DNA from 2 places in the Variovorax sp. Soil_C_19 genome. Region 2 is predicted to be linked to the other one. Evidence: riboswitches for the same ligand, from Rfam matches in the RefSeq annotation. Region 2 holds a riboswitch; the other holds the start of a gene.
The links. Region 2 has a riboswitch for glycine ahead of AC3A6R_RS19895 (D-amino acid dehydrogenase). Riboswitches for the same ligand answer to the same signal wherever they lie in the genome.

Region 1: it holds a riboswitch for glycine, as region 2 does, so the genes downstream of both, gcvT (glycine cleavage system aminomethyltransferase GcvT) here and AC3A6R_RS19895 (D-amino acid dehydrogenase) in region 2, are expected to answer to the same signal.

The regions. Positions count from the first base shown of each region.
Region 1 covers NZ_JBDGIV010000019.1:10,220-17,390, forward strand. Annotated here, with positions in the region: gene gcvP (aminomethyl-transferring glycine dehydrogenase) at 1-1,341, opposite strand, end outside; gene gcvH (glycine cleavage system protein GcvH) at 1,418-1,789, opposite strand; gene gcvT (glycine cleavage system aminomethyltransferase GcvT) at 1,828-3,000, opposite strand; glycine riboswitch at 3,048-3,162, opposite strand; glycine riboswitch at 3,175-3,265, opposite strand; partial or broken gene AC3A6R_RS24555 (LysR family transcriptional regulator) at 3,301-4,203, opposite strand; gene AC3A6R_RS24560 (amidase) at 4,320-5,792, shown strand; gene AC3A6R_RS24565 (Bug family tripartite tricarboxylate transporter substrate binding protein) at 5,848-6,834, shown strand; gene AC3A6R_RS24570 (hypothetical protein) at 6,866-7,171, opposite strand, start outside.
Region 2 covers NZ_JBDGIV010000011.1:78,543-85,713, reverse strand. Annotated here, with positions in the region: gene rfbD (dTDP-4-dehydrorhamnose reductase) at 1-634, opposite strand, end outside; gene rfbB (dTDP-glucose 4,6-dehydratase) at 631-1,701, opposite strand; glycine riboswitch at 1,795-1,891, shown strand; glycine riboswitch at 1,895-2,000, shown strand; gene AC3A6R_RS19895 (D-amino acid dehydrogenase) at 2,089-3,405, shown strand; gene AC3A6R_RS19890 (FIST signal transduction protein) at 3,437-4,717, opposite strand; gene AC3A6R_RS19885 (PhaM family polyhydroxyalkanoate granule multifunctional regulatory protein) at 4,764-5,423, opposite strand; gene AC3A6R_RS19880 (aminotransferase-like domain-containing protein) at 5,512-6,927, opposite strand; gene AC3A6R_RS19875 (LysE family translocator) at 7,029-7,171, shown strand, end outside.

The DNA of each region.
Region 1 (7,171 bases), on a different contig from region 2:
CAGCGCCCAGAGCGTCTCGATGTCGGCGCGCGTGGTGGTCTCGTCGAGCGAGATGCCCAGGTGCTGCTGCAGACGCTGGCGCAGGTTGATGCCGCCGGCCTCGGCGCGCTCGACGATCTTCTGCGTGTCGTCGCCGGTGTGGATCGTCAGCGAATCGAACGCGGTGGCATTGACCACTTCGCGGCCCATCTGCGCGAAGCCTTGCGCGAGGATCGCGGTGAGCGCGGCCACGCGCTGCGCGATGCGCGTAAGGCCGTCGGGTCCGTGGTAGACGGCGTACATGCTCGCCACCACGGCCGGCAGCACCTGCGCGGTGCAGATGTTGGACGTGGCCTTCTCGCGCCGGATGTGCTGCTCGCGCGTTTGCAGCGCGAGGCGGTAGGCCGGACGCCCGTGCGCATCGACGCTCACGCCGACCAGCCGGCCGGGCAGCGAGCGCTTGAATTCGTCACGGCAGGCCAGGTAGGCCGCGTGCGGGCCGCCGTTGCACATCGGCATGCCGAAGCGCTGCGTGGTGCCGCAGACGATGTCGGCGTCCCATTCGCCGGGCGGCGCGAGGAGCGTGAGCGCGAGCAGGTCGGCGGCCACGCAGAAGGCGGCGTCGCACTGGTGGGCATGGCCCGCGAGCGGGCGCAGGTCGTGCACATGGCCGGTGGTGGCCGGGTACTGCGCGAGCACGCCGAAGAAGTCGCAGCTCGCCATCAGGTGCGGCAGCGTCTCGGACGCCGTGCTCACCTTCACTTCGATGCCCAGCGGCGCGGCACGCGTGCGGATGACCTCGATCGTCTGCGGATGGCAGTCGCCCGAGACCAGGAACACGTTGCTCTTGCTCTTGACGCTGCGCCGGGCGAGCGTCATGGCCTCGGCCGCGGCCGTGGCCTCGTCGAGCATGGAGGCGTTGGCGATGGCCATGCCCGTCAGGTCGCACACCATCGTTTGGAAATTGAGCAGGGCCTCCATGCGCCCTTGCGAGATCTCGGCCTGGTAGGGCGTGTAGGCGGTGTACCAGGCGGGGTTCTCGAGCACGTTGCGCAGGATCACGCCGGGCGTGTGGGTGCCGTAGTAGCCCTGGCCGATGAAGCTCTTGCACACCTTGTTCTTCGCCGCGATGGCCTTCATCTCGGCCAGCGCGTCCGCTTCGCTGGCGGGCGCCGGCAGCCGCATCGGGCGGGCGCGGCGAATCGCCGCGGGCACGATGCCGTCGATGAGCTCCGCACGCGTGGCCGAGCCGATCACCGGCAGCATGCGCGCTTCGTCGGCCGCATCGATGCCGATGTGGCGGGCGAGGAATTCCTCGGCATTCTCGAGTTCTTGCAGGGAGGGGAGGGAAGGGGTGGGCATGGCGGTGTCGGGGGGAAAAGGCAAGGGCGGGGCTGCCGGACGCGTCGCGTGCGGCCAGCCCGTCTTCAGCGGTGCATCAGGACTCGGCTGCGAACTGGTCGTAGGAGGCGGCGTCGAGCAGCGCGTCGAGCTGCGCAGGTTCGCTGAGCTTGACCTTGAAGAACCAGCCCGCGGCCAGCGGGTCGCTGTTGGCGAGCGAAGGATCGGCGCGCAGCGCCTCGTTCACTTCGGTGATCTCGCCCGACACGGGCATGAACACGTCGGCCGCGGCCTTCACCGATTCGACGACACCGGCCACTTCGCCCTGCGCGAAGGTCTTGCCCACGTCGGGCAGGTCGACGAACACCACGTCGCCGAGCGCATCCTGCGCATGCACGGTGATGCCGACGGTGGCCGCGTCGCCTTCGGCCGAGACCCATTCGTGGTCCTTGGTGTACTTGATGGTCATGTGAAAAAACTCCTCGTGGAAAAAATGAAATGCCGAGCTCAGCCGCGGTAGTAGCGCGTGGGCACGAAAGGCATGGCCGAGACTTCCATCGGAACGGGCTTGCCCCGCACGATGGCCTGCACGCGCGTGCCGGGCTCGGCGAAGGCCATGGCCACGTAGCCCATCGCGACCGGGCGGTCGGCCGTGGGGCCGAGCAGGCCGCTCGTCACGAGGCCTATGTCCTGGCCCTCGAACGATTGCAGCACCGTGCCGTCGCGCACCGGTATGCGCTCGAGCGCCACCAGGCCAACGCGCTTGCGCGTGAGCGTGTCGTGGTCGGTGCGGCCGGCCGCGCCCGACGTGGCCGATGCCAACTGCGCCAGCACCCGGGCCGCGCCCGGGAAGCCGCCTTCGCGCGCGCCGCCCGCGCGGCGCACCTTCTGGATCGCCCAGTTGAGCGAGGCCTCGACCGGCGTGGTGGTGGTGTCGATATCGTTGCCGTAAAGGCACAGGCCGGCCTCGAGCCGCAGCGAATTGCGCGCGCCCAGGCCGATCGGCTTGACCTCGGCCTGGGTGAGCAGCAGGCGGGCCAGGGCGTCGGCGTCACGGCCGGCGACCGAGATCTCGAAGCCGTCTTCGCCGGTGTAGCCGCTGCGCGTGACGAAGGCTGGAATGCCGCCGATCTGCACTGCGCCGCCGGTCATGAACACGAAGCGCTCGGCGCCGGGCGAGAGCCTTGCGAGCACCGCGGCGGCCTGCGGCCCCTGCAGCGCGAGCAGCGCGTGGTCGGGCAGGGGCTGCACCTCGCAGCGTGCGCCGATCTTCTGCTGGATGTGCGCGATGTCGGCCATCTTGCAGGCGCCGTTGACGATCACGAAGAGCGAGCCGTGCCCCTCGTTGAAGAACATCAGGTCGTCGAGGATGCCGCCTTCGTCGTTCAGCAGCAGGCCGTAGCGCTGCTTGCCCGGGGCCAGGTCGATCACGTCGACCGGCATCAGCGTCTCGAAGGCGGCGGCGGCGTCGGGCCCGACCAGGCGCAACTGGCCCATGTGCGAGATATCGAACAGCCCGGCCTGCTCGCGCGTATGGCGGTGCTCGGCCATCAGGCCGGCGGGGTACTGCACCGGCATCGAATAGCCGGCGAACGGCACCATGCGGGCGCCGAGCTCGACGTGCAGGTCGTGCAGCGGGGTCTTGAGCAATGGTTGTTGTTGGTCAGCGGAAGCAGCCACGGGGCACTCTCCAAAGGGGCAGTCGAATTCCATGGCGCAAGCCATGGGCCACCCCTGCTGTCCGCTTTACCTGAGAGATTCGCCCCACGATCGGGGTTTGCTCCTTCGGTGGGCCGTCGCCGCAAACGCGCGCTGCAACGGCCTCTCTCCAGCAAGGAAGCGACGGCGTTCGCTGTCGCTGTGTCAGTCCTTTTGCCTGAGCGTTCGGGGGTTCCCTGCGCCTTCGGCGGCCTCGCGTGGCGAAGCTCTCTCCTGACCCGGCGAGTGTAGTGGATCGCGCTGCGGGCCGGCCGCGCGGGACGGCGGCAGTTCCGCACGCAGATGGTCGAGAAAGGCGCTGACGCCCTGTGGCAGCGTGCGTCCGGCGAGGGTCTGGACCTCGACGGCGCGGCCGTTCATGCCGCGCTCGCGGATCGGTGCGGCATGCAGCTCGCCGCGCCGCGCACGGTCGCGCACCGTCACCTCGCCCGAAATCGACAGGCCGCCGCCGTGCAGCACGAAGTTGGTGAGCGACTCGAAATGGTTGCTGACCAGCACCGGGTCGAACACCAGCCGCCGCTGGCTGCAGCCGATGTCGAACAACTGGCGCACCGTGTTGTCGCGCTCTGGCAGGGCGATCGGATGCGGATGCATCTGCGCCAGCGTGACGGTGGAAAAGCGCGCGAGCGGATGGTCGGGCCGCATGATCGCGTGGACGGGCGCCGCCTGCATGTGCTGCACCTGGATGTCGCGCTCGGCAGCCCGGCTGTAGGTGAGGCCGATGTCCACGTCGCCATTGCGCACCGCCGCGGTTACCTGGGCCGGCGCCACCACGCGGAGGTGGAACAGGATGCCAGGGTGGCGGGCACGGAATTCGGCCATCGCGCCGGGCAGGAACTCGATGGCGAAGCCGGACGAACTGGCCAGGCGCACCAGGCCCCGGCGCAGACCCTGCAGCGCCTGGATGTCGGACACCACGCGGTCGGCCTCCATCGCGCCGCGGCGCGCATGCGCGGCCAGCAGTTCGCCGGCGGCGCTGGGCGCCATGCCGCGCGCGTGCCGCTCGAACAGCGGCACGCCGAGCAGTTCTTCCAATGCCGCCACCTGCCGGCTTACGGCCGAGGGCGACACGCTGAGCCGCGAGGCGGCCTCGCTCACGGAGCCGCTGCGAACCACCTCGAGAAAGTAGCGCAGCGCCGTGTCCTGCAGTCGGTCGGACAGCATCGAAAACCTTCCTAGGTTTGCGTAAAACGCAACGATTCTTGCAACAAACGGCGATTGTCGTATGGCTGGCGGGCGCTTATTCTGACTTCGTCCCGTCATTTTTCCGCAGGAGAGGCATGCACAAACCCCGATCGGCCACGCCGGCGCCGGTGGCTTCGGCCATCGTGGAACTCAGCGCCACAGCGCTTTCGCATGCCATCCATTCGCGCGAGGTCTCGTGCGTCGAAGTGCTCGATGCCTACCTGGCGCAGATCGACCGGCTCAATCCGGTGGTCAATGCCATCGTGGCGCACGCCGACCGCGATGCGCTGCACGCCCAGGCCCGCGAGCGCGACGACCAACTGGGGCAGGGCCGCAGCCTGGGGCCGATGCATGGCTTCCCGCAGGCGCCGAAGGACATCATGCCCGTGGCCGGCATGGTCACCACGCGCGGCTCGCCGATCTTCCGTGGCCAGGTCACGCCGGCCGACGCGGTGGTGTTCGAACGCATGCGTGCCGGCGGCGCGCTGTTCGTCGGCCGCACCAACACGCCCGAGTTCGGGCTCGGCGGCCACACCTACAACCCGGTGTACGGCGCCACGCGCAACGCCTTCGACCCGGCCCGCTCGGCAGGCGGCAGCAGCGGCGGCGCCGGCGTGGCGGTGGCGCTGCGCATGCTGCCGGTGGCCGACGGCTCCGACATGATGGGATCGCTGCGCACGCCGGCGGCCTTCAACAACGTGTATGGCCTGCGCACCTCGATCGGCTGCGTGCCGCACGGTCCCACCGAAGAGGTCTTCTTCCAGCAATTCAGCGTCGCCGGTCCGATGGCGCGCAACATCCCCGACCTGGCCATGCTGCTGGCCGTGCAGGCCGGTTTCGACGCCCGGCTGCCGCTCACGCACCGACAGGCGAAGGGCAGCGACTTCCTGCAACCGCTGGCGCGCGACTTCCGCGGCACGCGCATCGGCTGGCTCGGCGACCTGGGCGGCCATCTGCCCACCGAGCCCGGCGTGCTCGACACCTGCGCCGCGGCGCTGCGGCATTTCGAGGCGGCCGGCTGCAGCGTCGAGGCGGTGCTGCCGGCCTTCGACCTCGAGCAGTTGTGGCGCGCCTGGATCGACCTGCGCAGCTTTGCGGTGGCGGGCGCCAATGCCGCGCTCTACCATGACCCGGCACGGCGCGCGCTGCTCAAGCCCGAGGCGGTGTGGGAGATCGAGCGCGGCCTGCAGCTGAGCGGCATGCAGGTGTATGACGCCGCGCGCACGCGCTCGGCCTGGTACCAGGCACTGCGCGGGCTGTTCGCGCAGTTCGACTTCCTCGTGATGCCATCGGCGCAGGTGTTCCCCTTCGACCTGGTGCTCGACTGGCCGCACGAGGTGGGCGGCCGCGCGATGGACACCTACCACCGCTGGATGCAGGCAGTGGTTCCCGCCACCATGGCCGGCCTGCCGGCACTGGCGGCGCCCGCCGGCTTCGGTGCCGGCGGCCTGCCTGCCGGCCTGCAGATCATCGGCCCGGTGCAGGCCGACGCGGCCGTGCTGCAGATCGGCCATGCCTACGACGAGGCCAGCGGTCACGCACGGGTGCGAAGCCCCTTGCTCGGCTGACCGCCGTCTCGCCTCTTCCGTTTTTCTTGCCTGCCAACTGGAGCTTTGCACCGCCATGTCTCTCCGTCGTTCCCGTTTCCTCTCCCTTGCGTTCGTCGCTGCCGCGGCATGCGCGGTGCCCGCGATGGCGCTGGCCCAGCAGGGCTTTCCCGATCGTCCGATCAAGCTGGTGGTGCCCTATTCGCCGGGCGGCGCGACCGACATCCTCGGCCGGCTGATGGCCAACGCGATGGGCGAGAAGCTCGGGCAGCCGATCGTGGTCGAAAACCGCCCCGGTGCGTCTACGGTCGTCGCGGCCTCGCTGGTGGCCAAGGCGCCCGCCGACGGCTACACGCTGCTGCTGGGCGCCAGCACCACGCTCACGCTGAACCCGGCGATCCGCCCGAACCTTCCGTATGACCCGCTCGCGAGCTTCACGCCGCTCGGGTTGGTGGCCGACATGGGGCTGCTGCTGGTGGCCGGCAACGACACGCCGGGCAGTTCGCTCAAGGACATCGTGGCCCAGGCCAAGGCTGCGCCCGACAAGTTCTCGTACGGTAGCTTCGGCACCGGCTCGTCGGTGCATTTCGGCGGCGAGATGCTCAAGTCGGCGACCGGCATCCAGATGGTCCATGTGCCGTACAACGGCAGTTCACCGAGCCTCACGGCGCTGATGGGCGGACAGGTGCAGGTGGCGGTGGACACGGTGGTCGCGTCGGCGCCGCTCGTCAAGGCCGGGCGCATCCGGCCGATCGCCGCGCTCGGCGCGAAACGCCTGGCGCTGCTGCCCGACGTGCCGACGATGGCAGAGAGCGGCTATCCCGGGTTCGACATGAGCACCTGGTTCGCGCTGCTGGCGCCTGCGGGACTGCCCGCGCCCGTGCAGGCGAAGCTCGAGGCAGCGCTGGCCGCGAGCATGCGCGAGCCCGGCTTCCAGAAGAAGCTCGTCGAGATGGGGCTCACGCCGGCATGGGGCCCGGCCAGTGCGGTGCGCGAGCGCGTCGAGCGCGAGCTCCCGAAGATGCGGGCCGTGGCCGCGCAGGCCAACATCCAGGTCGACTGAGCAGGGTCTCCGACGCCCGCCGACGACCGGTTCAATGAACGGCCTGTGCTGCCGACGGCAGCAATTTTTCAATGCGCTCGCGCAGCGACTCGGCCCGCTCCGCGCCCGCGGTCTTCTCGACCTCGGCCAGCATCAATGCCGCGATCTCCAGCATCGCCTCGCGGTCGCGCGCCTCGCGCAGCGCGTCGCGCATCTGCAGCGCGAACGCCGGATCGCGCCGCACGAACATGCGCTCGCAGATGTCGAACAGGAACATCCGCGTGGTGGCGAGGGAGCGCTTGCCGTCGAAGGTGTCGGCGGCGTTGCCGGGCGCAGCGGCGGGCGGTGCGATGAGGGC
Region 2 (7,171 bases):
GGCCCGCCTTGGCGGGGTCCTGCAAGGTCGCGCGGATCGCATGCGCGGTCAGGTCGGCCAGCAGCTCCGCGCCGGTCGGCGCGCCGAACTGGTCGTCGATGACGGTCAGCTTGTCGCGCTCCTTGGCCAGGCGCAGCATGGTCTTGGCAAAGTTGCCGCCGCGCGCCGCATACACCCAACTGGTGCGGAAGATCAGGTGCCTCGCGCAGTGTGCGGCCACCAGCTGCTCGCCTTCGAGCTTGGTGCGGCCATACACGCTCAAGGGGCCGGTCGCATCGTCTTCCTTCCAGGGCGTGCTGCCGCTGCCGTCGAAGACGTAGTCGGTCGAGTAATGCACCATCAGCGCCCCAACCTGTTGCGCCGCCTCAGCCACGACGCCCGGCGAGGTGGCGTTGAGCTTGCGCGCGAACTCGGGCTCGCTTTCGGCCTTGTCGACGGCCGTGTGCGCCGCCGCATTCACTATGACATCGGGTCGCACCTTGCGCACCGTCTCGGCGAGTTGCTCGGGCCGGCTGAAGTCGGCGTGAAGCTCGGTGCTGTCGAAGTCGAGCGCGACGAGTTCGCCCAGCGGCGCCAGGCTGCGCTGCAGCTCCCAGCCGACCTGTCCGCCCTTGCCCAGCAACAGCAGCTTCATGCAGCGTCCTTCGTGTCGTACTGCTTCTCGACCCATTCGCGGTAGGCGCCGCTTTGCACGTTGCGCACCCATTCGCCGTTGGCCAGGTACCACTCGACGGTCTTGCGGATGCCGGTGTCGAAGGTCTCGGCCGGCTTCCAGCCGAGCTCGCGCTCGAGCTTGCGCGCGTCGATGGCATAGCGCCGGTCATGGCCGGGACGGTCGGTGACGTAGCTGATCTGCTCCTTGTAGGGCTTGCCGTCCGCGCGCGGGCGCAGTTCGTCGAGCAGCGCACACACCGTGTTGACGATCTCGATGTTGGGCTTCTCGTTCCAGCCGCCTACGTTGTAGGTCTCGCCGAGTCGGCCGGCTTCGAGCACGCGGCGGATGGCGCTGCAGTGGTCTTTCACGTAGAGCCAGTCGCGTACCTGCATGCCGTCGCCATACACCGGCAGCGGCTTGCCGGCGAGTGCATTGACGATCATCAGCGGGATCAGCTTCTCGGGAAAGTGGAACGGCCCGTAGTTGTTCGAGCAGTTGGTGGTGACCACCGGCAGGCCGTAGGTATGGTGCCAGGCGCGCACAAGGTGGTCGCTCGCGGCCTTGCTGGCCGAATACGGGCTGTTGGGCTCGTACTTGTTGTCTTCGGTGAAGGCGGGATCGGTCTTCGAGAGCGAGCCATAGACCTCGTCGGTCGACACGTGCAGGAAGCGGAACGCGGCCTTCTGGTCGGCCGGCAGCGCGTTCCAATGGCCGCGCACCGACTCGAGCAGCCGGAAGGTGCCGAGCACGTTGGTCTGCACGAAGTCCTCGGGGCCGTGGATCGAGCGGTCCACATGCGATTCGGCGGCGAAGTTGACCACCGCGCGGACCTTGTGTTCGGCCAGCAGGCGATCGAGGAGCGCGCTGTCGCCGATGTCGCCCTGCACGAAGATGTGCCGGGCATCGCCCTTGAGGGAGGCGAGCGTCTCGAGGTTGCCCGCGTAGGTCAGCTTGTCGAGGTTGACGACCGGTTCATCGCTCTGCGCGAGCCAGTCGAGTACGAAATTGGCGCCGATGAAGCCGGCGCCGCCGGTTACCAGGATCATGGAGTCCCCTGCTGAAATGGAACGATCGCCACCCGGCGATTGAACAGGCGATTATCCCATCGGGCCAGGGCGATCATGCCGCCCGCATACAATCGCGCCACTGCAGGAGAGCGGACAACATGCGTTGTCCCACCGAAGGCGCAAACTCCCATAAACGCTCAGGTCGGCCGAAGAGGCCTGTACTGCACCAACTGACACGCCGTCTGGAGAGACGTCACCCCGCGTGACGCGCCGAAGGAGCAAACCCGCTGCGGGCGCAGCGGGTGAATCTCTCAGGTACCGAGGACAGGGGGAGCGGCAACTTGGACGGCGATCGTCCGGTTGCTCGCTATGCAAAGCACAGCGACCCCGCCGCCATCCAAGCGCACCTCGAAAGAAGTACCTGAAATGCGCGTGATCGTTCTTGGCGCCGGCCTGCTCGGCGTGACCTCGGCTTATTACCTTCAACAGCTCGGCCACGATGTGACCGTGATCGACCGGCAGGCCACGCCGGCCGCAGAAACCAGCTTCGCCAATGGCGGGCAGATCTCCGTCAGCCATGCCGAACCGTGGGCCAATCCGGGCGCCCCGCTCAAGGTGCTGCAGTGGCTCGGCAAGGAAGACGCACCGCTGCTGTTCCGCGTGCGCGCCGACATGCGCCAGTGGCTCTGGGGCCTGCAGTTCCTGCGCGAATGCACACCGGCGCGCACCCGGCACAACATCGAGCAGATCGTGCGGCTGGGCACCTACAGCCGCGAGGTGCTGCAGCAGCTGCGCCGCGACACCAGTCTGGCGTACGACCAGCGCACGCAAGGCATCCTGCACTTCTACACGACCCAGAAGGAGTTCGATGCCGCCCTCGCGCCGGCCAAGCAGATGCGCGCGCTGGGCTGCGAGCGGCAGGTGATCTCGGCCGACGAGGCCGTGGCCATCGAGCCCGCGCTCGCGCACATCCGGCCGAAGCTGGCCGGCGCCACCTACACCGCGGAAGACGAGTCGGGCGATGCGAACCTCTTTGCGCGCGAACTCGCCAGGCTCGCCGCAGCGGCCGGGGTGAAGTTCCTCATGAGCCACACGGTGACCGCGCTGCGCGAGGCCGGCGGCCGGCTCGACCATGTCGAGGCGACCGACCCCGAAGGCCGCTTCCAGCGCATCGGCGGCGATGCGTTCGTGCTCGCGATGGGCTCGCTGAGCCCGCTCGTCGCGGCACCGCTCGGCATCCGCCTGCCGATCTATCCGGCCAAGGGCTACTCGGTGACGCTGCCGGTCAAGGACGCCTCGAAGGCGCACCAGGTCTCGCTCACCGACGACGAATTCAAGCTCGTGTTCTCGCGCTACACCTCGCCGGGCGCCGAGGGGGGCGACCGCCTGCGCATTGCGGGCACGGCCGAACTCAACGGCTACGACCGCGACCTGAACCGCGTGCGCTGCGAGGCCATCGTGCGGCGCGTCGAAGAACTGTTCCCCGGCGCCGGCGACACCACACAAGCGCAGTTCTGGACCGGCCTGCGCCCCGCGACGCCGAGCAACGTACCGATGATCGGCAAGACGAAGCTGCCGAACCTGTACCTCAACACCGGCCACGGCACGCTGGGCTGGACGCATGCCTGCGGATCGGGCAAATCGATCGCGCGCATCGTGACCGGGCTCGCGCCCGAAGTCGATTTCGCGTTCACGGGAATGCCGCGGCCGGCGCACGGGGTCATGGCGGCGGCCGTGGGCTGAGCCAGGGCCGACCGAACACGGACTTCGGCGTTCAGTCGGCGGCCGCAAACACCGTCAGCACGCCGGTGTACCCATACAGCCGGTGCCGCGCGATCTCGCCGGCCGCGAAGAAACCGACCAGCGGCACGTCGCCGAGCGCATGCCGCACGATCTGCAGCTCGGCGCCGGGTGCGCCGAAATGCGGACCGCCGCGCCCCGAGCAGCTCACGTACACCGCGCCGGCGATGCGGCGTGCCGGATGCGGCGCGGCCTCGGCCTCCCCGGCCGCCACGGCGCGCGCGGTGGCCAGCGTCTGCTCCTCGGGCTCGAGCTCTTCGCGGATCTCGGCGCAGATGCGCATCAGGTCCGCACGCGCGGCCTGCGCGTTGCGGCGGCAGAAGCTCAGCCGCATGCCGGCTTCGGCCACGTCGGCGATCGCCACGCCGCGGCGCGTCGGATCGAGCCCGATGATGTGACGCACCAGCACGTCGGCGCCCAGGTCGCCGGTACGGCGGATGCCGTCGCTGCCCGCATCGGCCAGGCCCACCAGCGTGTTGCGCACCGCGTCGATGGCCTCCTGCGGCCGTTCGAGCGACACCTGCAGCTCCGCCAGCAGCACGTCGAGCGCCGGCTCGCCGTCGAGTTTGAGCAGCAGGTTGCCGTCGGCCTCGGTGATCACGCGCTCGCGCCCGGCCCCCGCGCGCAGCGGCTGGCAGCCCTGCGTGACGCGCGACACCAGCCGCACGCCCTCGCCGAACACCACGCCCGACATCCCGCCCGAGAACACGCCGCCCGCGGCGCCATGGCCGCGGATGTTGCCGTTGCCGCCGACCGCGAACTGCAGCGCGCCGGCCCGGCCCGACGACAGCCCGCCGAACAGGTAGCCGGTGTCGGTGCGGCCCGCCATTTCACCGATCAGTTCGGGCAAGTCGGGTGTCGCGGGGTCTGCATGCACGAGCGCGGTATGGGCCTCGAAACCGCTCATTTCCGAGCTGCCGAGCGGCGCGACGCCCGAGAACACGCGGTACTGGTCGCTCGGCAGCGCGCACAGCATGAGGCTCAGGCCGGGCTCGTCGAAGTACTCGGCGTTGTTGGCCGCCACGCCGACGCCGACCGTGCCCGACCAGTCGGTCACTTCGGGCAGCTCGGCACTCAGGTGATCGAGGATCTCCTGCGCGTCCGAGGCGTAGTGATCGGTGATGTAGAGCAGGCCGAGCGTCGGCGACGGGGCGTATTCGGGCAGCGCCATCTGCGCGCGCAGCTGCGCCAGCACGAGGCCGGCGGCCATGCGCCATTGCGGATGGGTGGCGTGGCCGGAAGGAAACAGTTTCATGGTGCGTGCCTTCCGTTCTTTTTCTCGAAGGAGAGCATGTAAGAGATCAACGCCCGCCGGTGGTTCGCTTGCGCGTGGCGGTGGGCGTCTTTTTGGGTGGGGTTTTCTTCGCAGCGGCCGTCCTGGCGGCGGGTTTCTGCGTTGTTGCGGACGGGCTGCCGCGCATGGCCTTGCCGACCGCATCGGCCATCGGTTGCGCCATGGCGGGCACCTTGAGCTGGGCCGCGTCCTGCAGCGCCGAGTTCGCGATCTGCTGGAACTGCTCGGTCAGCGAGCCCCACCACTGCATCGGATCGACCACGCCGGGCGCCGGCGCTTCATCGGCCCCCGCCGCAGGCTCTGCCGCTACCGACCGGGGCACGGCGGCAGCGGGTTCCGCGGCCGCCTGTTTCGAGAAGGCGCTCGCGATGTCCTCCATGCGCACGTTCATGCCGCGCAGAGTCGAGAGCGTCATCTTCTGCACCTCCAGCGCCTGGACCGTGGCCTTCAGCGCATGGCCGTTCTGCTCGAGCCAGTACTGCACCGTCTTGAGTTCCTGGATGCGCTTGTCGAGTTCTTCCACGCTCAGCGTGGGCGCCACCCAGCTCGCCAGGCTCGGCAGCCCGGGGGCGGCCGCCGGGTTTGCGCCGCCCCCGGCGAGGTTCTTCAGAAAGTCGAACCCGGGGACGAACTGGCTGAAATCGAAGGGCTGGCTGGCGTTGCTCATGAGGCGGTCTCCGAAGGGGTTGTCCTGTGGTGCCAGCTTACTCCAACGCACGGCCTTTTCGCCCGCGCGGACAAGCGTTGCGCACGGGTCAAAGCTCCGCGCGCACCTTGCTGAACACCTTCCAGAAGGCCGCATCCTGCGAGGTCGCGAAATTGATGCGCATCAGCGTGCTCGGGGGACGCCGCGCATGGAACAGCGAACCCGGCGCCAGCAGGTAGCCTTGGTCGAGCATGCGCTGCGTGAGCGCGTCGGTGTCGACGCCCGTGTCGACCCAGCCGAACAGCCCCGCGGGCTCCGACGCGAAGCGGCAGCCGTGCGCCATCGCAAGCTTCACCGCGCGCCCGCGTGCCCCGTCGAGACGGATGCGCACACGCTCCGAATGCCGACGCAGCTGGCCCTGGTCGATGCACCACGACAAGGCCCGCTCGAACAGCGTGGGCGTGGTCAGCGTGGCCAGCAGCTTGGTCTCGAGCAGCCGATCCTTCAGCTCGGCCGAGGCCGCGAGATAGCCGATGCGCCAGTTGGGCGCGAGGATCTTCGCGAAGCCGCTGACGTAGATGGTGCGCTGCAACCCGTCTAGCGCGCAGAGCCGCGTCGCATGCTCGGGCGCGAGGTGGCTGTAGGTGTCGTCCTCGACGATGTGGAAGTCGTGCTCGTTGGCGAGCTTCAGAATCCGGTGCGCGCTGCCCGGCGTGAGGCTGTAGCCGGTCGGGTTGTGCAGCACGCTCACGCTCACGAAGAGCTTGGGGCTGTGCAGCGCGCAGTACTGGGCCATCACCTCGAGGTCGGGCCCGTCGGCGCGGCGCGGCACCGGAAGAATGCGCATGCCCATCGCCTCGAGCCGCGCAAACTCGAGCGCCCATCCGGGCTCCTCGACCATCACCGGATCGCCCGCGCGCAGCAGAGTGCGGCTCACGATGTCGAGCGCATGCGTGGCGCCCACCGTCGTCACGATCTGGTCGGGCGCCGCGGGCACGTTGATGCCGACGAGCCGGTTCGACAGGCTGCGTCGCAGCGCGGCATCGCCCGACGGTTCGCCGTATTGCAGCGAGAGTTCCTGCAGCGCCGCGGTGTTGGTCATGCGGCGCACTGCCGTCGGCATGAAGGTCGAGGCCATCCAGTCGGGCGGAAACACGCCCATGCCGGGCTGCGGCTTGTCGCTCGGCCGGTGGAACATGCTGCGGATCAGCGAGCTCGCGTCGGCCGGCACGCGCGATCCCATCATCTGCATGACCCTCGGCGCCACGCTGGCCGAGCGGGCGTCCTGGGCGGGCCCCGCATCGCGCACATAGAAGCCGCGCTGGCGGCGCGCCTCGATCAGCCCCTGCGCCAGCAGCTGGTCGTAGGCGGCGACCACGGTGTAGGGGCTCACGCCCTGCTGGCGCGCGCATTCGCGCACCGAAGGCAGGCGCGCACCGGGCGGCAGCAGCCGTGTGCGGATGCGCTCCGCCAGCCGGTCGGCCAATTGCCCTGTCAGCGACTGGGTGGGGGTTCGTGTCAACATCTGCGCGGCGCCTGTGTCGATGGGAAGACCAATACAGTGTCAGCGCATGTGTGCATAACTGTATTGGAACTGTAATGGTCCCAAAGTTTAGAGTGTAAGAAATGAACTGGCAAGAATTCACCGCATTGCTGGTGCTGGCCACCGCGATGAGTTTTTCGCCGGGGCCCAACACCACGCTCTCCACCGCGCTCGCAGCCAACGGCGGCCTGCCGCGCGCCATGCGCTTCGTGATCGCGGTGCCGGT